Regions from separate parts of the Paenibacillus sp. J22P59 genome, predicted to be linked through region 1. Evidence: predicted binding sites of a transcription regulator. Region 1 holds the regulator's gene; each other region holds the start of a gene.
The links. Region 1 encodes Rex, which represses fermentation and respiration genes when NADH is low (regulators of the CRP and FNR family bind a similar motif). Its sites were predicted from a motif close to TTGTGAAATATTTCACAA; they were not measured.
Positions count from the first base shown of each region.

Region 2: the regulator Rex is predicted to act here: its motif matches at 4,528-4,545, upstream of nadA (quinolinate synthase NadA).
Region 3: the regulator Rex is predicted to act here: its motif matches at 3,784-3,801, upstream of AC50YO_RS00120 (DoxX family membrane protein).

Region 1 covers NZ_JBXENX010000005.1:316,961-324,861, forward strand. Annotated here, with positions in the region: gene panC (pantoate--beta-alanine ligase) at 1-157, shown strand, start outside; gene panD (aspartate 1-decarboxylase) at 150-533, shown strand; gene AC50YO_RS11155 (tetratricopeptide repeat protein) at 563-1,336, shown strand; gene dinG (ATP-dependent DNA helicase DinG) at 1,352-4,216, shown strand; gene AC50YO_RS11165 (redox-sensing transcriptional repressor Rex) at 4,213-4,869, shown strand; gene AC50YO_RS11170 (amidohydrolase) at 4,850-6,151, shown strand; gene AC50YO_RS11175 (cell wall elongation regulator TseB-like domain-containing protein) at 6,157-6,699, shown strand; gene AC50YO_RS11180 (hypothetical protein) at 6,824-7,363, shown strand; gene AC50YO_RS11185 (AAA family ATPase) at 7,356-7,901, shown strand, end outside.
Region 2 covers NZ_JBXENX010000019.1:18,287-26,187, reverse strand. Annotated here, with positions in the region: gene AC50YO_RS23640 (protein kinase domain-containing protein) at 1-96, shown strand, start outside; gene tilS (tRNA lysidine(34) synthetase TilS) at 144-1,574, shown strand; gene hpt (hypoxanthine phosphoribosyltransferase) at 1,628-2,167, shown strand; gene ftsH (ATP-dependent zinc metalloprotease FtsH) at 2,279-4,294, shown strand; gene nadA (quinolinate synthase NadA) at 4,613-5,551, shown strand; gene nadB (L-aspartate oxidase) at 5,593-7,209, shown strand; gene nadC (carboxylating nicotinate-nucleotide diphosphorylase) at 7,202-7,901, shown strand, end outside.
Region 3 covers NZ_JBXENX010000001.1:13,934-21,834, forward strand. Annotated here, with positions in the region: gene fabG (3-oxoacyl-[acyl-carrier-protein] reductase) at 1-199, shown strand, start outside; gene acpP (acyl carrier protein) at 294-527, shown strand; gene fabF (beta-ketoacyl-ACP synthase II) at 680-1,921, shown strand; gene rnc (ribonuclease III) at 1,911-2,609, shown strand; gene AC50YO_RS00120 (DoxX family membrane protein) at 3,184-3,714, opposite strand; gene AC50YO_RS00125 (DoxX family protein) at 3,936-4,469, opposite strand; gene smc (chromosome segregation protein SMC) at 4,634-7,901, shown strand, end outside.

The DNA of each region.
Region 1 (7,901 bases):
GTTTCTTGAATATCCGAGTCTTGCGCTTCCTGTGCAAGATGATCCTATTCAAATCCAATCACGAACGTATATATTGGCTTTAGCTGTTAAATTCGGAGCTACCCGACTAATTGATAATGAATTATGGGTGCCAGAAGAGGTGGAATACCATGTATAGAACGATGATGAAATCTAAGCTGCACCGTGCCACTGTAACCGAGGCGAACCTTAATTATGTCGGAAGCATTACCATCGATCAAGATTTGATGGAGGCAGCAGATATTTGGGAAAACGAAAAAGTGCAAATTGTAAATAATAATAATGGAGCCAGATTTGAGACGTATGTCATTACCGGGAAGCGCGGTTCTGGTGTTATATGCTTGAATGGCGCTGCTGCTCGTCAAGTTCAACCAGGCGATCAAGTCATTATTATTTCCTACGCATCCATGTCTAATGAAGAAGCGCGGACCCATAAGCCGCTTATAACCATTCTTGACAGCCATAATCGTCCGCTAACAAGCTTGACAGAAGAAATACATGCGACCATATTGTGAGATAAAGCTGTAACCATTGGTACTCGGGTATGAAAAGCACCACCTTAACAAAGAATGAGCATACCACTCCTCATTTCTTTGGTGAAGGCGGGATGCGATATATGTTCCAGCAGCTATTTACCGTAATGAACGAAATGCTCGATGAGATTATTGAAGCATATCCAGATGCAGTAGGCGATCAGAAAAAGCAATATGAAGAACAGATTATGATGCTCAAAAAAATGAGTGATTCTGTTGTCGAGCAATGGATGGATTTTGAAGAGAAATTTACAGGATTCGTGGAGCTGGAGGATTCATCTTCGATGGAGCCTTGTGCCTCACAGCAACCGCCGCCAGAAGCAGCCCCTTTGACTAAGCCGATCTATGACAAAGAGCTCGATATGGAATTATCTTGGGAAATGGCCGACCTGATTACAAAAGGCCAAGGGTATTATAAATTATTTATGTTTTCTAACGCAGCTTCACAGTTCCAAGTCGTTGTAGGCAGTCTTCCGGAATGCAATCTGGCTCGGTTGTACTTGGCGATGACTTACATGCATCTTCAAAATTGGAGTGAAGCCCAGCGTCACTTCCAACTGTTAGTTTCTCTAACGGACTATCCGAAGTGGCGTGCTTTAGGCTATAATGCCCTTGGGTGCATTCAAGCGGTTTACATGAATATGGAGCGAGCAGAGCAATTCTTCATTAAGGCATATGAGGCCTGCCCTAGCTTCAAGGACCCGCTTAACAACTTGAAATGTTGTAAAGAAACGCCGCAGCAATTGTCATTATTTTTCGGTAGTACCGAACTTTGCTGCTTGTGAGGGGAACGGTAACAAATGAAATATGCAGTATTGGATTTGGAGACGACAGGGCATAGTGTAAATGATGATATTTTACAGGTAGGCCTTGTTGTTCTCGACGATAATCTGGCTATCGTACAAACGTTTAATTCTTTTGTAAGACCAACTGTTGAAATTCCTGCTTTTATTACTCAGCTGACAGGCATTGATGCGGCAATGGTAGCAGATGCGCCTGAGCTGGATGAAGTTCTGATGCAAATGATTCCTTTGCTGGATGATGCGATTCTTGTTGCGCACAACGTTAATTTTGATGCAGGATTCCTTAATCAAGCGTTAGACCGATGCGGTTACCATACCTTTGTCGGCCGCCGATTAGATACGATTGAATTTCTAAGAATTCTTTATCCATCTATTACAACTTATCAGCTCGGAGTGGTCTCCGAGCTGTTCGGCATTAAGCATGAGCAGCATCATCGCGCTGACAGTGATGCTATGGCTACCGCCCTTATTTTCACCGATTCCGTACGCAAGCTTCGCGAATTGCCGTTGCTTACCCTGCAACGGCTATCCTTTATTATGGATAACGGAAGCGATATGAGCTGGTTTCTTGGAGTTACGCTTCAGCGAGCGGAACAGCAAGTCGTTTTTGAGAACAATGACTACCATTACTTCAATCAATTTGCATTGAAGGCAGGAGAATGGAACGAAGAGCAGCCAGCACGGGCTGATTCGGGAGCAGAACCGTTGCAGGATGTGTCTTTCGAGAACTATCTCGACGGCATCAAGCAGCGTTTCATGGAAAAATTCTCGAATTATGAAGCGCGTGAGGCACAAACGACGATGTTCCACGAGGTATATGATGCGCTTAACAGTGACCGCCATCTTCTTATAGAGGCAGGCACTGGAACAGGCAAGTCGCTTGGGTATTTAATACCTTCTTTGTATTATGGTGTCCAGCACAATACCAAGATAGTCGTCAGTACGCATACGATCAATCTGCAAGAGCAGCTGCGCCAAAGGGACTTGCCTTTGCTTAAAGAGATTCTTCCCTTTGAGTTTCGTGCGTCGATATTCAAAGGACGCGGCAATTATTTGTGCCTGCGCAAATTTGAAAGTAAAATAAATACGAAAGACCTTGTGTCGCCTATTGAAGATGCAATTACCGCATCCCAAATGGTGGTATGGCTCGGGGAGACCGAGACGGGGGATCAAGAAGAGCTGAACTTTGGCAACAAGGGCGCAGACTTCTGGTCGACTGTTGCAAGTGATGCGGATTCTTGCCTTAATCGGCAATGCCCGTGGTTCAAGCGTTGTTATTATCATCGTGCGAAGCATGAGGCCAATATTGCCGACGTATGCGTGACTAATCATTCCATGCTGTTCACAGATGTACAAGCTGATCATCGGCTGCTGCCAAGCTATAATCATTTGATTATTGATGAGGCCCATCATGTGGAGGAAGTAGCTAGCAAGCACTTAGGCATGCAATTGAACTATTTCTCATTGACACATAATACGAGCCGTTTATTCAAGGACAACCGATCCGGCTTATTGCCCGCACTTCGAATGAGGCTGCAGAATGAAGATGATGAGCGCGTCCAAGCGTGGACGGAGACTATCGATACCGTTATTCCGCACTTCAATGATGTGAAGGAGCATTGGGAGAAGCTGTTCGAGCTGTTCTACAGCTTGGTGGGCGCTGCCGTTGAAAGCGGGGCGAATGAGAATGGCCAGTCGGTATATCGTCTAAGGAGTGATAATCTCCCCGGCAATTGGGAGGATGCCATTACGATTGAGACGAATGTTCATACTGAGCTTAACCGCGTAGTTCGTACAGTAGAGAAAATGGCTGCCGATATTAAGGAAAGAATTGACGATCCTTCCATTCAAGGCTTAGTGACCGACTTGAATGGCGCAATACGTGATTTGATGCGTGTGAAGGACGATCTTCGCACCTTTATGAAGATGGAGCAGCCTTCTGAGGTACTGTGGATTGAAGCGAGCTTGACCTACCGCTATCGCTCGGTGCAGCTCTATTCGGTGCCTGTAGATGTGAGCCGACAGCTTCAGCAATATTTTTTCGATGTAAAAGATAGCATTATTCTAACCTCAGCTACCTTATCCGTACAGAAATCATTTCAATATGCGGAGGAGCAGCTAGGCTTGGAAGGATTCGAAGCAAGCAATCGGTTGAAGACGGTTCAGCTTCCATCCCCATTTAATTATAGAGAGCAAGCATTAGTTATTATTCCCCGGAATTTCCCGACGTTGAAAGGCTCAGCCGGAGACCCGCAATTTATTTCTATGCTGGTTAGCTCATTGTCGGATGCAGCGGTGGAGACTAAGGGAAGAATGCTCGTTCTATTTACGTCTTATCGCATGCTGAAGCAGGTGTATGATCCTTTGAAGGAGGCACTTTCGGCTACGGGCATTACTGTGCTCGGACAGGGAATCGATAGCGGCAATCGAACAAAGCTAACCAGAAGGTTTACGCAGCATCCAGAGACCGTTCTGCTCGGCACAAGCAGCTTCTGGGAAGGGGTAGACATTCCAGGAGAAGCGCTGACCTGTCTGGCAATCGTCAGATTGCCGTTCCAGCCGCCTAATCATCCATTGGTTGAAGCAAAGTCAGAGCTGCTGCAAAAGCAAAAGCAGAATCCATTCATGAAGCTTTCTATACCGCAGGCAGTTATTCGCTTTAAGCAAGGATTTGGCCGTCTCGTTCGTACGGCGAAGGATAAAGGCATCGTCATTATTTATGATACAAGAGTCATTGAGACCTATTATGGCAAGCATTTCTTGTATTCTTTGCCCGGACCCAAAATTGAGCATATGCATATCGAACAAATGGTACCAAGAATGCGTGAGTGGCTAAGTAAGGAAGAGGAGGAAATCGGGTGAAGCAAGCCAAAATATCCGAAGCTGTAGTCAGAAGGCTGCCCATTTATCTGCAGGTGTTGAATGAACTTCACCATCGGGAGATACAGACCGTTTCATCGCAGGAACTGGGCGTTAAGCTTGATCTGAATCCAGCTCAAATACGAAAGGACTTGGCTTATTTCGGTGATTTCGGTCGTAAAGGAATAGGGTATGAAATTTCTTATTTAATTGAAAAGATTCGGCAAATCCTCAAGCTTGACCAGACGATTAATGTCGCGCTGGTCGGCGCCGGGAATTTGGGTCATGCCCTATGCAATTATAATAAATATTCCAATGACAATATGAAAATCATCGCTGTATTTGATGTGCATCCCAGCAAGATTGGCACGATGATCAACAATCTGGTCGTCATGCCAATGGAAGCGCTGAAGCAGACGGTACAAGAAAATAATATACGTCTTGGCATCATTACAGTACCCGGATTTGAGGCGCAAAATGTGGCGAATCAATTCGTTGAAGCAGGTATTGAAGGCTTACTTAACTTTGCGCCGGCTATTCTAAGAGTACCGGAAGAGGTTCGCATTCATCATGCTGACTTTACGAAGGAATTGTTAAGCTTAGCTTATTATTTGAATCGAGAGAGGAATGAAGCCAATGAGTCAGATCTGGATTGAGAATGGGCTGTTCATAACGATGGATGAGAAGCAACCTACACTTCGTGGTCATTTGGTTGTGACGGATGATCGAATTACATATATCGGAGAAGCTGCACCAGAGGGGCTTAGCACAGAAGCTGAACGGATCGACGGAAGCAAGCTGGCCTTCATGCCAGGCCTGATTAATACGCATGGTCATGCGGCGATGACTTTGCTGCGCGGATATTCCGATGACCAAAGCCTGCAGGTATGGCTGGAGCAAAAGATGTGGCCAATGGAAGCGAAGTATGTTGATCAAGATACTCGTGCTGGCAGCGCTCTTGCTATTGTTGAAATGCTCAAATCAGGTACCACCGCCTTTGTAGATATGTATGATCGCATGGACCAGGTTGCGCAAATGGTTGAGCAATCGGGTATTCGCGGAGCTCTGACCCGCGGGGTTATTGGGCTATGCTCTCCTGAAGAGCAGCAAGCCAAATTGAAGGATGCACTGAGCTTTGCGCGCGATTGGAATGGCAAGGCAGATGGTCGGATTACGACGATGTTGTCGCCACATGCACCGTATACTTGCCCTCCAGCTTATATTGAGCAAATTGTTCAAGCGGCGCATGAATATGATTTGCCTCTTCATACGCATATGTCTGAGACATTGGCAGAGGTTGAACAAAATGTTCGCGATTATGGAACCCGCCCTGTTGAGCATCTAGATAAGCTTGGATTCTTCTCCCGTCCTTCTTTAGTTGCACATGCTGTTCATCTAACAGATGATGAGATTGCTTTGCTTGCTGAACGCAAGGTCGCGGTCTCTCATAATCCGGCAAGCAATCTGAAGCTGGCAAGCGGCATTGCGCGCGTACCGGAGCTATTGCGTGCCGGAGTTACCGTTTCGTTAGGAACGGATAGTGTGGCGAGCAATAATAATTTAGACCTATTCAAAGAAATTAAATTTGCTGCTCTTCTTCATAAGGGTGTATCGGGTGATCCGACAGTCGTTCCGGCTATGGAAGCATTGCGTATGGGGACATTGTATGGTGCACGTTCGATTTGGCAGGAGGATCAGATTGGTCAGCTTCGTGTTGGAATGAAGGCAGATTTCATAGCGATTGATCTGGAACAGCCTCATTTCTATCCACAGACGGATATTGTGTCGCATCTGGTCTATTCCGCATCAGGAAGAGATGTTAAGCATGTATGGGTGGATGGACGCAAGGTTGTTGATAACGGCCAATGTACGTTCATGGATGAGGAGAAGATTCGTTATGAGGCAGCAGCTAGCTTCGATCGGCTGCTGAATGCTTAATGAGAGTGATCACGAAGAAACGTAAGTCCATCATGTCCGGCCGAAGGTGGCTGGCTGTTGCCCTTGTAGCTGTAGTAGCGATAGTTGGTTGCGTGATTATGTACTATAATACAATCCAAAGGCCCTATTGGTCAGAGGAAAATGCAGCAACAACTAAGGCTGTGGAAGCTGCTGAGCTGACTTCAGTCGAGTTGGCAACAAGATATGTATGGGAGAAGCCATTCTGGATTGTGGAAGGAACCAATCAAGCTGGCGAAGCTGTTATCGTATCTGTTCCTGATGTGAAGGCAGAGGATGCCAAGGCGCAACAAGACATCCAAGTGGTGAAGACTAGTGAAGGCATACTGAAGGCAGACGTGAAGAGCATCTTTATAAATGCCAATCCTGATGCAGAGATTAAACGAATGCAGCTTGGAATAATCAACAACGAGCTTGCTTACGAAGTGTTTTATACGAATAAAGAGGGCATCTATTATTACGCCTTCTATTCGTTCAAGGACGGAGCATTTATTGATCAATACAGACTTCCTGCAAAAACTGCAAAATAGCCGCATAAGGCGAGTTTCCTAATTTTACACCCTCTTTTGAAGGCATGAATGTGATATACTTCCGTATAGCAGAGATGATATACGCAGGTATGCTACTGATGCATTTCAAAAGGGGGCTTTTTGCGTGAAACTACGAATTACTCCGATATTGCTCACTGTTGCAGCTTCCGCTCTTGTATTGTTTGGCGGTTGGGTATTATATAATCAATTTGCTGTTGAAGCGCCTTTGCAAAAGGCGGTTAATCAAATATCAGGCATCGCTTCGGCAGATGCTCCCCAGATGGATAAAGAACGAGTGGCCCTTCGGGTTACACTAGAGCCAGATGCCAATTTAAAGGCTGTCTATGATTCAATTAATAAGCAAGGAAAAAGCTCTATAGGCAATCGGGAGCTGCAGCTTTCCATTAATAATGCTACATCAAGCGAACGGCTTGAAAAGCTATGGTCTACTGTATTGTTTACTGTAGCTGAATCGATGGAGACGAAACGCTATTCGGATATACCCGTTGCGATGGATAAGCTTGCTCAAACGAATTCAGGCATCAAGGTTGTAACCGAGATGGATCAGACGAATGTCTATGTAACGATCAAAGACGAGACATCCTCCAAATATGTCGTATTACCTCGTACGCCGGCTATGCTGGAGGTGTCTGCCCATGCTTAAATATTGGAAGGAAATAGCGATTGGTTTTGTGCCCGTACTTTTTTTATTCCTTGTTTTTGCGGGGTATAATGTCGTGCCGGTGCTTTTGCTTGCCATATTGGGAGCAGCGCTCTTCTATGCTGCACGCGGCGGTAAAGGGCGAATGACGGCGATGAATGGGCAGAAGAGACGTGCGGACCTGCATCAGACTTCGATGACCTTTGAACAGATCGGCGGTCAGGACAGAGCGAAGCAGGAGCTTATAGAAGCGCTCGATTTTCTAGTAAGATATGAAGAGATCAAGAAGCTGGGCATTCGCCCGATGAAAGGGATATTGCTTACTGGACCGCCGGGAACAGGAAAAACGTTGCTTGCCAAAGCAGCTGCTCAATACACGGATTCGATTTATTTGGCAGCCTCGGGCAGTGAGTTTGTGGAAATGTATGTTGGGGTTGGTGCTGGACGCATTCGTGACCTGTTCAAGGAAGCTAGACAGAAGGCGAAGAAGGAAGGCAAGAGCAGCGCGGTTATTTTCATAGATGAGATTGATGTTATTGGC
Region 2 (7,901 bases), on a different contig from region 1:
TCTGCCGCTACGCCCAACTGGCTCAAAGGGTTCGCTGCAGTATCGGTTATCGTGCTGGTTATATCGGTATATTGGCTGGTACGGGGCGGCGTATAATTGTACAGCTTACATAAATCAATGGTATATAGGGAGATTGGTCAGGTATGGCACCAGAAGAGAACAAGCTGCTGCTCGAAGTGAAGCGATTTGCTGCGAATGAGCGGTTATGGACCAGAGGCGACCGAATCATAGCTGCTGTATCTGGAGGTCCTGATTCTATGGCACTGCTGCATATGCTGAGCTATATGGCTGAGGACGAGGGAATAACCCTTGTAGCTGCGCATGTTAATCATGGCTTCCGGATAGAGGCTTCGGCTCAGGAGGCTGAGGTTGTTCGTCAATATGCGCAGCAACTCGATATTCCATGCGAGACAGCGGAATTTAATTTGCCTGCTTATATTGAGGAATCCAAGCTTAACTCGCAGGTAGCTGCACGGGAAAAAAGGTATCAGTTCCTGCATGAGACCGCTGATCGTTGGCAGGCAACAAGCATTGCACTGGCTCATCATGGCGACGATCAGGCAGAGACTGTGCTCATGCACCTGATTCGAGGGGCAGGGTTAACGGGTATAGCAGGAATAGCAGCCAAACGCCGCGAAAAAAACGTGGAACTTATTAGGCCGCTGCTTCGTATGAAGAAGTCAGACATTCTGCGTTATTGCGCGGAATGGGAAATACCCTATTGTCTGGATGGAAGCAACAATGAGCGGTATTATTTTCGCAATGTCATTCGACTTGATGTATTGCCGTATTTGTCTCAATTCAATCCTCAACTGCCTCGTTCACTTCAACGGCTGGCCGATGTTGCGAGCGCAGAAGACCAATGGATGGAGAATGAAGCAAAAGCAAGGTTCACCGAGCTTGTAGCGTTAACCCCTGACGAATGCAAGGTGAAGTGCAGTGATTTGTACGGCTTGCATGTTGCTTTACAAAGGAGATTGATTAAACTAATATTAAATTATCTTGCGAGGGATGCGGATTCCGTCTCCTTCGAGCTTGTCGAGACGATGCGTCTTGCATCTGCGGATCATGCGCAGAGCACATGGCGAGCAGATGTTGGGGCAGGCATTCGCTGTATTAGAGAGTATGAGATAATTCGTTGGATAAACGTATCGGATAGCCCCGATATGGTAGAAACGACGCATTATGCGTATACTGTTCCGACCGATATACAGTCAGCAAGGATAGAGGCGGGCGGAAGAGTGCTTTCATTCAAGCATCTCTACGCGGATGAACGTGTACAGCTCTCGGGGAGGCATGAAGTTTGCTTTGATGCGAAGAAGCTCTCCTACCCATTGCTTATACGCAGTCGGCGGCCGGGTGACAGAATTCACGTCCTAGGATTAAACGGGTCCAAAAAAGTGCAAGATATGTTCGTCGATGAAAAGCTTCCTCCATCTCAGCGTGACAGCTACCCGCTCTTGCTTGACGCGGAAGGCCGATTGCTATGGATTCCGGGGATAAGACGTTCCTCTCATGCGCTCGCGGATGCGGATACAACGGACTTCCTGTTCATTCGAGTGGATAACGAATAAGAAGCACTGTTATACTCATAATTATAAGTAATAAATCTAGGGGGATTTTCATTTTGCTTAATGACATTCAAGAAGTATTGTATGATGCCAGTCAGATTCAAGCTAAAGTAAAGGAGCTCGGCACTACGCTGAGTCAAGATTTTGGCGGGCGGAATCCGCTTGTTATTTGTGTACTCAAGGGCGCATTTATTTTCATGTCTGATCTGGTTAAGGAAATGACGATCCCGCTTGAAATTGACTTTATGGCGGTATCGAGCTATGGCCAATCGACTAAATCCTCCGGGGTTGTGAAGATTATCAAAGATTTGGATGCAACGGTTGAGGGGCGTGACGTACTTATCGTTGAGGATATCATCGACAGCGGCTTGACGCTCAGTTACTTAATTGATGTATTGGAACGTCGCAATGCCAAGTCTGTAACAGTGGCTACCTTGTTTGATAAGCCTGCTCGTCGTTCTGTAGATCTGGAGGCGGATTATACAGGCTTCACGCTGCCTGACGAATTCGTCGTCGGTTATGGTCTTGATTATGCTGAGAACTACCGCAATCTTCCGTTTATTGGCATATTGAAACCGGAAGTCTACACCAAATAGCTCGATGAACACGCGTTTTACCTGCATACTTCCCCCTCAGGTTGAAGGTCTATTGAGATGGAAAGTCATGCTATGTTAAAATATTAGAAGCGTCTTGAGAGGAGGTAGGGGATGAATCGGATCATGCGTAATACAGCGTTTTATTTGATCATCTTTTTGGTAACCGTTGGGATCATTCAGTTTATCAGCAACCAAAATGATACTACCGTCGAATTGCGATATGATCAGCTTCGCACAGCGATTAGCGAGAGTAACGTTGAGGAGCTAACCGTTAAGTATGACGGTCAGACTTATTTTATCTCTGGTAAATTAATAAAGCCGCTTGCAGATGCGAAGAGTGAGGAACTTAAGTTCACAGCTCGCGCAGGTCTGGAATTCGGTGAAGTACTGATTGGTGCCGAAGAGGAAAAAGGTTTTAAGCTAAATTATAAACCGATGGATACACCGAGCATTTGGCTCACGTTCCTTACTTCCATCATTCCGTTTGTGATTATATTTGTTCTTTTCTTCTTCCTGATGAATCAAGCACAGGGTGGCGGCGGCAAAGTGATGAACTTTGGCAAAAGCCGTGCAAAGCTGTACAACGAAGAGAAGAAGCGCATCACGTTCGAGGATGTTGCGGGTGCTGACGAAGAGAAGCAAGAGCTTATCGAAGTCGTCGATTTCTTGAAGGACCCACGCAAATTCAACCTGGTTGGAGCACGTATTCCTAAAGGCGTATTGCTTGTAGGACCTCCAGGTACTGGTAAAACCTTGCTGGCTCGTGCTGTTGCAGGCGAAGCTGGTGTTCCATTCTTCAGCATCTCCGGTTCCGACTTTGTTGAGATGTTCGTCGGTGTCGGCGCATCCCGTGTACGGGACTTGTTCGAGAATGCGAAGAAAAATGCTCCATGTATTATCTTCATTGATGAGATTGATGCTGTTGGTCGTCAGCGTGGTGCTGGACTAGGCGGCGGACATGATGAGCGCGAGCAAACGCTCAATCAGTTGCTCGTCGAGATGGATGGCTTCGGTGCGAACGAAGGCATCATCATGGTAGCGGCAACGAACCGTCCAGATATTCTGGATCCGGCTTTGCTCCGTCCAGGCCGTTTTGACCGTCAAATTACGGTTGATCGTCCAGATGTAAAAGGCCGTGAAGCTGTACTGAAAGTACATGCTCGCAACAAGCCGCTCGAAAAAGACGTTAAGCTCGATATCATTGCGAAGCGTACAACTGGCTTCACCGGTGCGGATCTGGAGAACCTGCTGAATGAAGCAGCGCTTCTTGCAGCACGCCGCAATAAGAAGGATATCGCCATGAAAGAAGTTGACGAGGCTATTGACCGCGTAATCGTTGGTACGGAGAAGAAGAGCCGTGTCATCAGTGATCGCGAGAAACGGATCGTTGCTTATCATGAGGCGGGACATACGATTGTTGGTTACTTCCTTGAGAACGCAGATAAAGTGCATAAAGTAACGATTATACCGCGCGGTCGTGCTGGAGGATACGTTATTATGCTTCCGAAAGAAGACCGTATGCTGGTAACCAAGCAAGAGCTGCTTGATAAAGTAACGGGCTTGCTCGGCGGACGGGTAGCTGAAGAGCTATTCATTGGTGAAATCGGAACGGGCGCATACAGTGACTTTAAGCAAGCAACTGGCATTATCCGTAGCATGATTATGGAATATGGTATGAGTGACAAGCTTGGACCAATGCAGTTCGGTCAGACTCAAGGGCAAGTATTCCTTGGTCGCGATCTAGGTCACGAGCAGAACTATTCCGATGCCATCGCTTACGAAATTGATCAGGAAATGCAGCGCCTAATTAATGAATGTTATGCGCGTGCGAAGCAGCTTCTCAGCGAGAAGAGCAAGGAAGTACATTTGATTGCACAAACCTTGCTATCTGAAGAAACGCTTGAGATGGATCAAATTCAACGACTTATTGATACAGGCTCACTTACAGGCGGAGAAGGTACGACTAATGAAAGCGGAGCTTCCGAGTCTACTTCTGAACCTATTATCGATGAGATTGGCGACGTGAAGGTTCGTATTCAATCCCGTGATGCAGATGATACTGCAGCACCAACGATTCCTAATCTCGACAAACCAACGGATGAAGAGGATCCGAATAAAGGATCATAATCCAATCCTACAATAAACAGCTATTCCTAACTTGCAGCTAGTCCAGCATGCAAGGGGAATAGCTGTTTTTCTTTCTAATAAGAAAGGGATCAAGCTGATTATAAAAAAAGTCAGCTTAAATGCTATAGAATGACTCGTAATAGATTGACAGCGCCCCCTGCCTGGAGTAAATTTAAGCTTATCAAAGAAAATATGTCTATAAATTAAATCACAAGGCAATTGACTTACTAACTTTGTGCATCAATTCACAAAGTTGGCAATGCCCTAATCGGAATGGGAGTTAGTAATCCCATCGCTCATCAGAGGAGAGGATTTACTGTGGAAGCACTGGCACTGGAACGCAAGGCGGAACAAAACCGTGAGCTGCGTGAACGGCTAATGCAGCTGAAGAAAGAGCGTAATGCTATCATTCTGGCTCATTATTATCAACGCGACGAAATTCAAGAGGTTGCTGATTTCCGCGGGGATTCATTCCTGCTCGCACAAAAGGCTGCACAAACCGATGCGGACGTTATCGTTTTTTGCGGGGTTCACTTCATGGGAGAGAGCGCTAAGATTCTGGCCCCTAACAAAACAGTGATCATACCCGACGAGCGTGCTGGCTGCCCAATGGCAGATATGGTGAATGTAGATGGACTGCGGAAGCTCAAAGCACAGCATCCAAATGCTACAGTCGTTACTTATATTAATTCATCTGCTGAGATCAAAGCAGAGACGGATATTTGCTGTACCTCTGCTAATGCTCTGAATGTAGTCAATTCAGTAGAGGGCGACGAGGTAATCTGGGTTCCAGATAAAAATTTGGGTCATTATGTTCAACAGAATACAGACAAGAAGATGATTATCTGGGAAGGGTATTGCAATACCCATGATATGCTGACAGTCAAAGATGTTGAAGAGATGAAAGCCAAGTACCCGAACGCACAGTTCGTCGTTCATCCTGAATGCCGTCCTGATGTTGTTGAGTTAGGCGATTTCGTAGGCAGTACAACGGCTATTATCAAATATTGCAAGGAGTCGGAGTGCCAGGAGTTTATTGTTGGTACAGAAGATGGAACGGGTTATCAGCTTCGTCTAGACAGTCCGAACAAATCCTTCCACTTTGCATCCAAATATTTGGTTTGCCCTAACATGAAGGTGAACAATTTGAAGAAGCTGGTCAAATGCCTAGAAACGATGCAGCCGCAAATTTATGTTCCGCCACATGTGGCAGATCAAGCACGCTTGTCCTTGGAGCGCATGTTACTCGTGAAATAGGAGCAGCATGCGCTACTCCTATGCCTGGAGGCGCCTGAATTATGATTCCTAGATACCTTGTAGATATTAACCTGGAGGATCTTCCAGTAATCGATAAAGATGTGATTGTTATTGGGGCCGGCATAGCCGGTCTTTTTACCTCATTAAGGGCAAGCAACGATAATCAATCTGTTCTTATGATTACTAAGAAATCGTTGCTTGACAGTAACACCCGCTACGCCCAAGGCGGCATAGCCGCTGTTATTTCGGATGAAGATTCTCCTGCCTACCACTTGGAAGATACCCTTATAGCGGGAGCTGGCCTTTGCTTGGATGATGCAGTTAATATACTCGTTCACGAAGGGCCGGCAGGTGTGGAGCATCTTATACAGATGGGTACGCAATTTGACCGAGAAAATGGGGAATTTGCTCTAACCAAGGAAGGCGCGCATAGCCAACGCCGCATTCTACATGCGAATGGCGATGCAACCGGCTATGAGATCGTTCGCGCACTTTCGAAGAAGGCAACCTCTGACTCTAATATTGAAGTATGGGACGAGCATTTTGTCATTGATCTTGTTACACAAGACGGAGAATGCTGCGGTGCCGTTGTTCAGGCACAGGATGGGCATCGCGTATTCGTTCGCGGTAAAGCAACGATTCTATGCTCGGGTGGAGCAGGCCAGTTGTATCGTTACACTACGAATCCTGATGTGGCAACTGGTGACGGTATTGCGATGGCATACCGAGCAGGGGCGTATATACAGGATGTGGAGTTCATACAATTCCATCCGACCTCACTCTGCTATCCGGGAGCACCGCGCTTCTTGATTTCGGAGGCCGTTCGAGGTGAGGGAGCTGTTCTGCGCAACATTAAAGGCGAACGCTTCATGGAGCGCTACCATCATCAGCTAGAGCTGGCACCGCGTGATGTTGTAGCACGCGCTATTGTAAGTGAGATGGAAGAGACCAAATCGACATTTGTCTATATCGATGTTACAAGTGAATCCGAGGAAATGGTCAAGCACCGTTTTCCGAATATTTATGAATTTTGCTTGCAGTTTGGCCTTGATCTGACATCGGACTGGATTCCAGTCGCTCCAGCAGCTCATTATATGATGGGTGGAGTCAAAACCGATCTAAACGGGGAAACCAATATAAGAAGACTGTTCGCATGCGGCGAAGTATCTTCAACAGGTGTTCATGGCGCTAATCGGCTGGCGAGCAACTCCTTGTCTGAGGCCGTCGTATTCGGTAGAAGAATTGTTGATCGTATTCAACAGCTGCCTAAGCTTGATGTTAGGCCATCTATTCGCACAGAGCAGCTTCGCAGCAATCCTCCCATGCAGGCTGTCGTTGAGAAACGTCTGAAGCTGCAAAAGATTATGGTAAGATATGCAGGATTGCGACGCAACGCAGCAGGCTTAGAGCAAGGTCTTGAAGAATTGAAGCGGCAATTGCCGATCTTCCAGTCTGTCTTAACGAAGCGGGAAGAATACGAATTTGCCAATCTGCTTATATGTGCAATGTTAACGACTGAATCCGCACTTTCCCGCGAGGAGAGCCGTGGTGCCCACTACAGGGAAGATTTCCCCGAACGTGATGACAAGATGTGGCGCAAGCATACGGTGCAGCATCGTCTAGAAGGAATGACAGAGGAGCGATTAGCAAATGTATGAGACGACGTTTGATGGATATAATCATGCACTGCGTGAGCAAATACGCGGATGGCTGGCAGAGGATATCGGTAGCGGCGATATAACGACAGCGACAACGATCCCGGCGAACTCGCAAGCAAAGGCAGTTATTCATCTCAAGGAGAGCGGTGTTATCGCAGGATTGCCTGTTGCTCAGCTAGTCTTTGAGCTTGTAGATCCTACTCTGGCATTCCACGCCCAAGTGAAAGACGGCGACTATGCGGAAAAGGGAACGGTGCTTGCGGTTGTAGAAGGCAATACACATCGTATACTAACGGGAGAGCGGCTAGCACTGAATATCATGCAGCGCTTATCAGGAATTGCTACAAAAACCAATGAATTTGTAACGGCGCTTGAAGGATTGCATGTTCGTTTGGTAGACACGCGCAAGACAACACCCGGACATCGACAGCTGGAGAAATATGCAGTTCGTGTAGGCGGCGGAGCAAATCATCGCTTCGGCTTATATGATGCTGTTATGATTAAGGACAACCACATAAAAGGTGCAGGCGGGATTCGTGCAGCAATTGAAGCTTCTCGCGCAGCTATTCCCCATACGATGAAGATTGAGGTAGAGACAGAATCCATGGAGCAGATTAACGAAGCTCTAGCTTATGGCGCCGATATTATTATGCTCGACAACATGTCGACTTCCCTGATGAAAGAAGCGGTTA
Region 3 (7,901 bases), on a different contig from region 1:
TGTTGCGCCTGGATTCATACAAACGGAGATGACCGATAAATTGCCTGATGAAATGAAGGCTTCCTTATCGGGCCAGATTCCGCTTGCTCGTCTCGGTAACCCAGAGGATATCGCTGCTGCGGTTCGTTTCCTGGCATCAGATGAGGCTGCCTATATGACGGGTCAGACCGTTCATGTAGACGGTGGCATGTATATGTAAGGTTGCTGCCAGCGCGGGCAAGATGTTTTTAAAACGGTTACGTCTGGCATTTTGTCTGTAATTCTCGTATAATACCAAAGAGGAGGTGAACCGGATGTCCGAAGTAGTAGAACGTGTAACACGTATCGTCGTCGACAGACTTGGCGTGAGCGAAAATGAAGTCACATTGGAAGCCTCCTTTAAGGATGACCTCGGCGCTGACTCTCTTGATGTCGTTGAATTGGTCATGGAGTTGGAAGACGAGTTTGATATGGAAATCTCTGATGAAGATGCAGAGACCATCACCACTGTGGGAGAAGTAGTCAAATACATACAATCTCATACGTAAAGAGGAAGGGTCCCGTTGTCACAAACGGGACTTCTCTCCATGTGATGAACATTTCCATTATGACGTGATGAACTGAGCTGAACGGCTTTTTTATATATAGAGAGAAATGATGCAAGTACGCATTTAATTTGCAGTCAATAGAGGTGAGTCAAATGAAACAGAGAGTAGTCGTAACTGGCATGGGGGTCATGACCTCGTTAGGCTCCGAAGTGGAGCAATTCTGGGCTAATTTGCTGGAAGGAAAGTCGGGCGTTTCATTAATTGAGGCTTTTGACGTAAGCGAATACCCAACGCAGATTGCTGCCGAGATCAAAAATTTCAATCCTGAAGATTATAACCTGGACAAGAAAGAAGCGCGCCGTATGGATCGCTACGTTCAATTCGCCGCAGTTGCTAGTCAATCTGCAGTGAAGGATTCGGGCATCCTTATCGGAGAGAACGTTGATCCGGAGCGTATTGGCGTAATTGTCGGCTCTGGTATTGGCGGTCTAGGTACTTGGGAAGATCAGCATAATATTCTGCTTGAGAAAGGTCCGAAACGCGTTAGTCCATTCTTCATTCCAATGATGATCGCTAACATGGCTTCCGGACAAGTATCGATGCTGACGGGTGCCAAGGGCCCTAACACTGCAGCTGTAACTGCTTGTGCGACGGGAACGCATTCCATCGGAGATTCTTTCAAAATCATTCAGCGCGGCGATGCAGACGTTATGATATGCGGCGGTGCAGAAGCAACGATTCGACCAACCGGTCTAGCTGGATTCTGTGCTATGCGGGCCATGTCAACACGCAATGATGATCCTGCCAAAGCAAGCCGTCCATTCGATACAGATCGCGATGGTTTCGTTATGGGTGAAGGCGCGGGTGTGCTGATCTTGGAATCCCTTGAGCATGCACAAAAGCGCGGGGCACATATTTATGCTGAGATTATCGGCTACGGTATGAGCGGTGACGCTCATCATATGACAGAGCCTGATCCAGACGGCGCAGCTCGCTGCATGGTCAAAGCACTGAAGGACGCAGGAATCGAACCGGAGGCTATTGATTATATCAATGCTCACGGCACATCGACCTCAGTTGGTGACCGTTCTGAGACGAAGGCGATTAAGAAAGCCTTTGGCGACCACGCTTACAAAGTGGCAGTCAGCTCTACCAAATCAATGACGGGCCACCTACTCGGTGCTGCTGGCGGCGTTGAAGCAGTTATTCTTGGGTTGACGCTGCAGAATGGCATTATTGCGCCAACGATTAATCTTGAGAATCAAGATCCAGAATGTGATCTGGATTATGTTCCTAATACACCGCGTAAAGCGGAAGTGAAAACAGCGTTGTCTAACTCATTCGGCTTCGGCGGTCACAACGCTACGATCGTGATGAAAGTTTATGAGGCGTGATTCGTTTAACGAGCTGCAGACCCGTGTGCAGCTCCGTTTTAAACAACCCAAACTGCTGAAGCAAGCATTTACTCATACGTCATATGTGAATGAGCATAAGCATGGCACTATTGAACATAACGAACGTTTGGAGTTCCTTGGCGATGCCGTACTCCAACTGCTTGTTTCGGAATATTTGTTCACTTCTTACCCAAGGCGCCCGGAAGGCGAGCTTACTCGGATGCGAGCATCCGTTGTCTGTGAGCCTTCGCTTGCGCAATTCGCTGAACGTCTCGATCTAGGCTCTCATGTTCAGCTTGGACGTGGCGAGGAGCAATTGGGAGGACGTCAGAGACCAGCACTGCTCGCCGATTTATTCGAAGCGTTCGTCGGAGCCATTTATTTGGATGCCGGCATAGAACGGACGCGCGTCTTCCTTGAAACTTATATGTTTCCTTATATTGAATCGAATGATTATGGCTTGCTAGTGAAGGATTTCAAGTCCAAGCTGCAAGAACGGGCCCAGCATAATGGTCTTGGTGCTGTCGAATATCGTATTACGGAAGAACGCGGTCCAGCTCATGATCGAGAGTTCGTCGTAGCCGTCTATATCGGTGATTCGGCCTTCGGAAGCGGTAATGGCCGCACGAAGAAGGAAGCGGAGCAGCGTGCCGCTGCAGAAGCATGGCAATCACTATCGCAAGAATAGAGAAGAAGAAGCCGGTTATCCGGCTTCTTCTTTTTTATTATTACTATATCCTAAATATAACCTGATTGTTGGACGAGGCTTAGACTGTCGACAATTGAATTCCATGAAAGCATGCTATCGCCTGCAATTTTCCGAACTGAGACTGACCTTGCGGGAATTGGTTCCACTTAGTAGTTGGGATTATTTCGGCCATTGTAGGACGTTGAAGAAGTAGGGATGAGTTTTTCTCAGTGGGGTTGTTTCGTCCGAATATTGTTCATTGTACTTTAAGGAACGGCACGGTGTTCCGTTATTTTTGCTGGTGACCGACTTCAGATGAAAGTAACGGATCTCGGTTCCGGTATTTGGAGGATTTTCTGCTTTTTCTTCAAATTATTAAGAATAGAGGAATGGAATTCCGCTATTCTATCTCTTTGAACCTCAAAGTTGTGAATAGCGGATCAAGGTTCCGTTAAACGCGTTCTGTTGGGTGTTGGGTGTTGGGGTTGAGCGGACTGTTGAGGGATAGAATTAAGCAGCATCCAATGCAAAAAAGAGCATCGTCCACTTACTGGACGCTGCTCTTTTATATATACTAAGCTTGCTTCCCAGGAATATTACCTGCTGCTCTCCCGCGTTTGCGGAATTGCTCATAATATTTGTGCAGCATAGGGGTGATGAAGTAACCGAGACCGAAGCGCCCACCGTTAGCTCCTGCGACAAATACGATGAGGCCGAGAAGCAATAGCCAAGGGTTAGTGCTGATCGTTCCAGCGAATAAGAACATGAAATTCATCAATCCGCCAAAGAATGCAGCAGCTGTAGTTAAGGCTCCAAGGATCAGGCCGAGACCAACTAAAAATTCACCTAGTGGTATAACAAAATTAATTATATTCGTATTAGGCAATGCGAAATTTTCCAAAAATGTAGTAAACGTTGGGTATAGCGGTTGTTGTGTTGCTTTGTCCATCACGGGATTCGTTACGGCATTGCCCAAGTAACCAGCTGCATCGAATCCATCGGTTAATTTGTGATACCCGACTGTTATCCATTGCCACCCTAGAAAAACTCGAATGACGGTAACAATCCCAGCAGCCCATTTGTTCTCTCTCCACCATTTCATCATCTTGATCGACTCCTTATCTCTTGTCTTGTGTTGTCTTGTTCTAAGCATACGCCTGTAGAACTAGATTTAATGTGATATTTTTCACAAAACAAGAGATAGTTACGACATAATTATTACTATTTCGACAAAAGTCATTAAAATCAACATGCATTATTAAAATTTATTGAAAAGCAGGCTAGAAATAAGCCTGCTTGAATTTTCTGTGCCATCGGGAGGTCCCGTTAAGCTTGTCTGACTGCTTCACCTGATGTAGAAGCTGTGTTCTTGCGCTGACGCAGGCTGTCAAACTTTTTGCTAATGATTGGACTGACGAAACGGTCCAGACCGAAGCGTCCAGCATTGGAACCCGCAACAAAAATAACAAAAGCGATGAGCAGAAACCAAGGGTTCTTGCTTACAGATCCTGCGAACATGAACGTAAAGTTCATCAACATTCCGAAAAATGCAGCTGTAGTTGTGAAGAGGCCTACAATTAATCCAGCACCGACCAACAGCTCACCGAATGGGACGATTAGATTGAACAGCCCAATATTCGGCAAAGCAAAGTTTTCCAAAAACGCATGAAAATTCGGATAGACAAGCTCCTGTGTGGTTCTGTCGACGATTGGATTTTTAATAGCATTTCCAATAAAGCCAGAAGCATCAAAGCCATCTGTTAGTTTGCCGATACCTGACGTTAGCCATTGCCATCCCAAATACAACCGAATTACCGTGATAACTGCTGCGACCCACTTGTTTTCTCTATACCATTTCATTTGTATACGACTCCTTTATTATTAACCTCCTCGCTTGCATCAAGTTTTTACTCTCACATGAATTAGTATAACGCTTTCATTGACAGGATACCACCTATATTGTCAACATAGTTAACGGGTCGTTTAAGATGTGCTACAATGTACGATGAGGTGAAAGCCAGACTATGTTCCTGAAGCGGATAGAATTATCAGGTTTTAAATCATTTGCCGACAAAACGGAAATGGAATTCGTTACCGGCATTACCGCAGTTGTCGGGCCGAACGGCAGCGGTAAGAGCAATATTTCGGATGGCATCAGGTGGGTGCTTGGCGAGCAAAGCGCAAAGAGCCTGCGTGGCGGTAAGATGGAAGATATTATTTTTGCAGGCAGCGATGCACGTAAGGCTGTCAATTATGGTGAAGTATCACTTACGCTTAATAATGAGGATGGAGCTCTTCCATTAGAGTATAACGAAGTTACCGTAACCCGCCGCGTCCATCGCAGCGGAGATAGCGAATATATGATTAATAAGCAGCCATGCCGGCTGAAGGATATAACCGAGCTGTTCATGGATACGGGTATCGGGAAAGAAGCCTACTCGATTATCGGACAGGGTAGAATTGAAGAAATTCTAAGCACCCGGTCTGAGGATCGCAGGGGCATTTTCGAAGAGGCCTCGGGTATCGTGAAATATAAATCCCGCAAACGTGAGGCACAGAAGAAGCTGGAGGATACCGAGCAGAATTTGCTTCGGATTCATGACCTGGTGACAGAGCTGGAGGATCAGGTTATACCGCTGCGCGAGCAGTCGGAGAAGGCTATTCATTATAAGCAGCTTAGAGAACAGCTCAAGACGCAGGAAATATCCATGTACGTGCATAATATCGAGAATGTACATAGCTCATGGTCAGAGGCAAATACGAAGCTTGATCGGCTTAAAAAAGAACAGCTTGAGCTCTCTACTGTTGTCAGCAAGCATGACGCTCATTTGGAAAAGGATCGGCAAATGCTTAGAGAGCTGGAAGATGCGCTTGATCGACTGCATGAAGCGATGCTTCAGTATAGTGAAGAGTACGAGAAGTGCGAAGGCTACGGCGAGGTTCTGAAGGAACGGAAGAAGAACCTCGATCAGAACAAACATCAGCTAGAAGAGACGATTGCGGCACAGGATGAGCGCATTGCCGCCTTAACGCAAGAAGAGGCCGAATTCCACAGTCGGGCTGCTGCTCTTGAAGTAGAGATGGCGGGCCTTAAAGTTAAGCTGGCGGAAGAGGAAAATAATCTGATTGGCGTTGTCGGTGGAGCAGGCGTTGATGCAGAGGAGCTTCTGAAGGGCGAGCTGCTTGATGTACTCAGCACGATGGCACAGCTGCGCAATGAAATTCGTTATGCAGGGCAGCAGCAAGAAGCTGTTCAGCGAAGGATGGAACGGTTAACCGATGAGGAAGCGAAGTGGGCAGAGCAGCATAAGCGTCTGGCTGAGCGCCGTTCCAAGCTGGAGAAGCAACTTGAAGCTACTATGGACACTATTTCCTCAACTCGTACAAGCTATATAGATGAAGCAGAGAAAAGTAAAGAGCTTGGTCAATACGTTGAAGAAGCTTCCACTGCTATTCGCAAGTGGGAGCAGAAGCTGGACTCCAATCGTTCTCGCAGAGATACGATGAAGGAAATGCAGGATGCCTTGGATGGATTCATGCAAGGTGTGCGCGAGGTGCTGAAAGCGTCTCGTCGTTCTACTGGCGGAATTGGCGGTGTCCATGGAGCGGTGGCCGAGCTGGTACGTGTTCCTGAACGTATTGAGACCGCTGTCGAAACTGCGCTCGGTGGAGCATTGCAGCATATCGTAATGGAAGACGAGAAGTCAGCACGCACAGCGATCGCCTTCTTGAAGCAAAGACAGCTTGGACGTGCAACTTTCTTGCCGCTTGACGTCATTCGTGGACGGCAAGTGCCAGAGCATGATAAACGGCTTGCCGCAGCTGTGGATGGTTTCGTAGGGGTTGCCGCTGATCTGGTCTCATGTGAGCCGAAGTATGCAGCTATCATTAATAATTTATTAGGCAATGTGCTGTTGGCGGAGACGCTAGAGCAAGCGAATAGAATTGCATCCAAGTGCCAATACCGGTATAGAGTCGTTACATTGGAAGGCGATGTTGTAAATGCTGGCGGTTCGATGACCGGGGGCAGCCTGCAGAAGAAGGGGGCAAGCCTTCTAGGCCGTCAAAGGCAGATTGAAGCGTTGGATAAGGAAATTATTGAAGCGGATGCGCGTATCGTTCAGCTTCGAGATAGGCTAAGCGATCTTCGCAAGGAGCAGTCCATTCGCTCACAAAATATGGAGGAGCTTCGAGCAGCTTCAGAGCAGCACAGGATTAATGAGCAGCAGGTAAGAGCGGAGCTTCAGCAATTAGAGAACGAAGCGAAGCATCTGAGCGAGCAGGAGCAGCTATTCACGGCAGATCGCAGCAGTCATCAGGCGGAACAGCAGTCTATGCAGACGACGGCGGAAGCTGCTGAGATTAGATTAGAGCAGCTAACGCAAGATGAAGCGAGGCTCCAGGAAGCAATTCGTATAGCTGAGGAGAAACGCAAGGCAAGCGAGACTGCGAAGGAAGCGCTGCAGGGTCAGTTGACGGATTTGAAAATTGCGGTGGCAAAGACGGATCAAGAGAAGCTGTCCTTTGAAGATCAAGCGACACGTGTCCGTTCTGATATTCAACGGGTGAAAAAGGAGCTTGCTGGCTTCCGAACACTGCTTGCTCAGCAAGAAGAAGAGCTGGCACGCCATAGTGACGAGACGGTTAATCAGATTGAGCAGATTAACAGCTTGCGCCTTAAGAAGCAGGAATGTGCGGAGCAGACTGATCTGAAGCGTTCACAGCGAGCCGATCGTCTTCGTGAGTTGGAGCAAGGTGAGAGCGATACGAAGGAGCAGCGCGTACAGCTTCGAGAGGTAGAAGAGCAAATGCGTCAGACGGAGATTGCTGCGAATCGACTTGATGTGGAGTTGGACAATTTGCTCCGTAAGCTGAGCGAGGAGTATGAGCTTAGCTTCGAGCTTGCGAAGGAGCAGTATCCAGTGCCGGAGGATGTCATCGGTACACAGAACGCTGTCCGCGAGCTGCGGCGCCAGATTAGCGCGTTAGGCGATGTCAATTTGGGTGCAATTGACGAATATGAACGAGTACGCGAGAGATTCGAATTCCTGACTGAGCAGAAGGATGATCTGATTGAAGCGAAGACGACGCTGTATCAGGTCATCAAGGAAATGGACGATGAAATGTCGAAACGGTTCAAGACGACATTTGAGGCGATTCGTGGCCATTTTGTCGTCGTATTTGCGAAGCTGTTCGGTGGAGGACGTGCTGACCTGGTACTAGTTGAGCCGGATCGGGTACTTGATACTGGGATTGAGATTGTGGCGCAGCCGCCAGGCAAGAAGCTGCAAA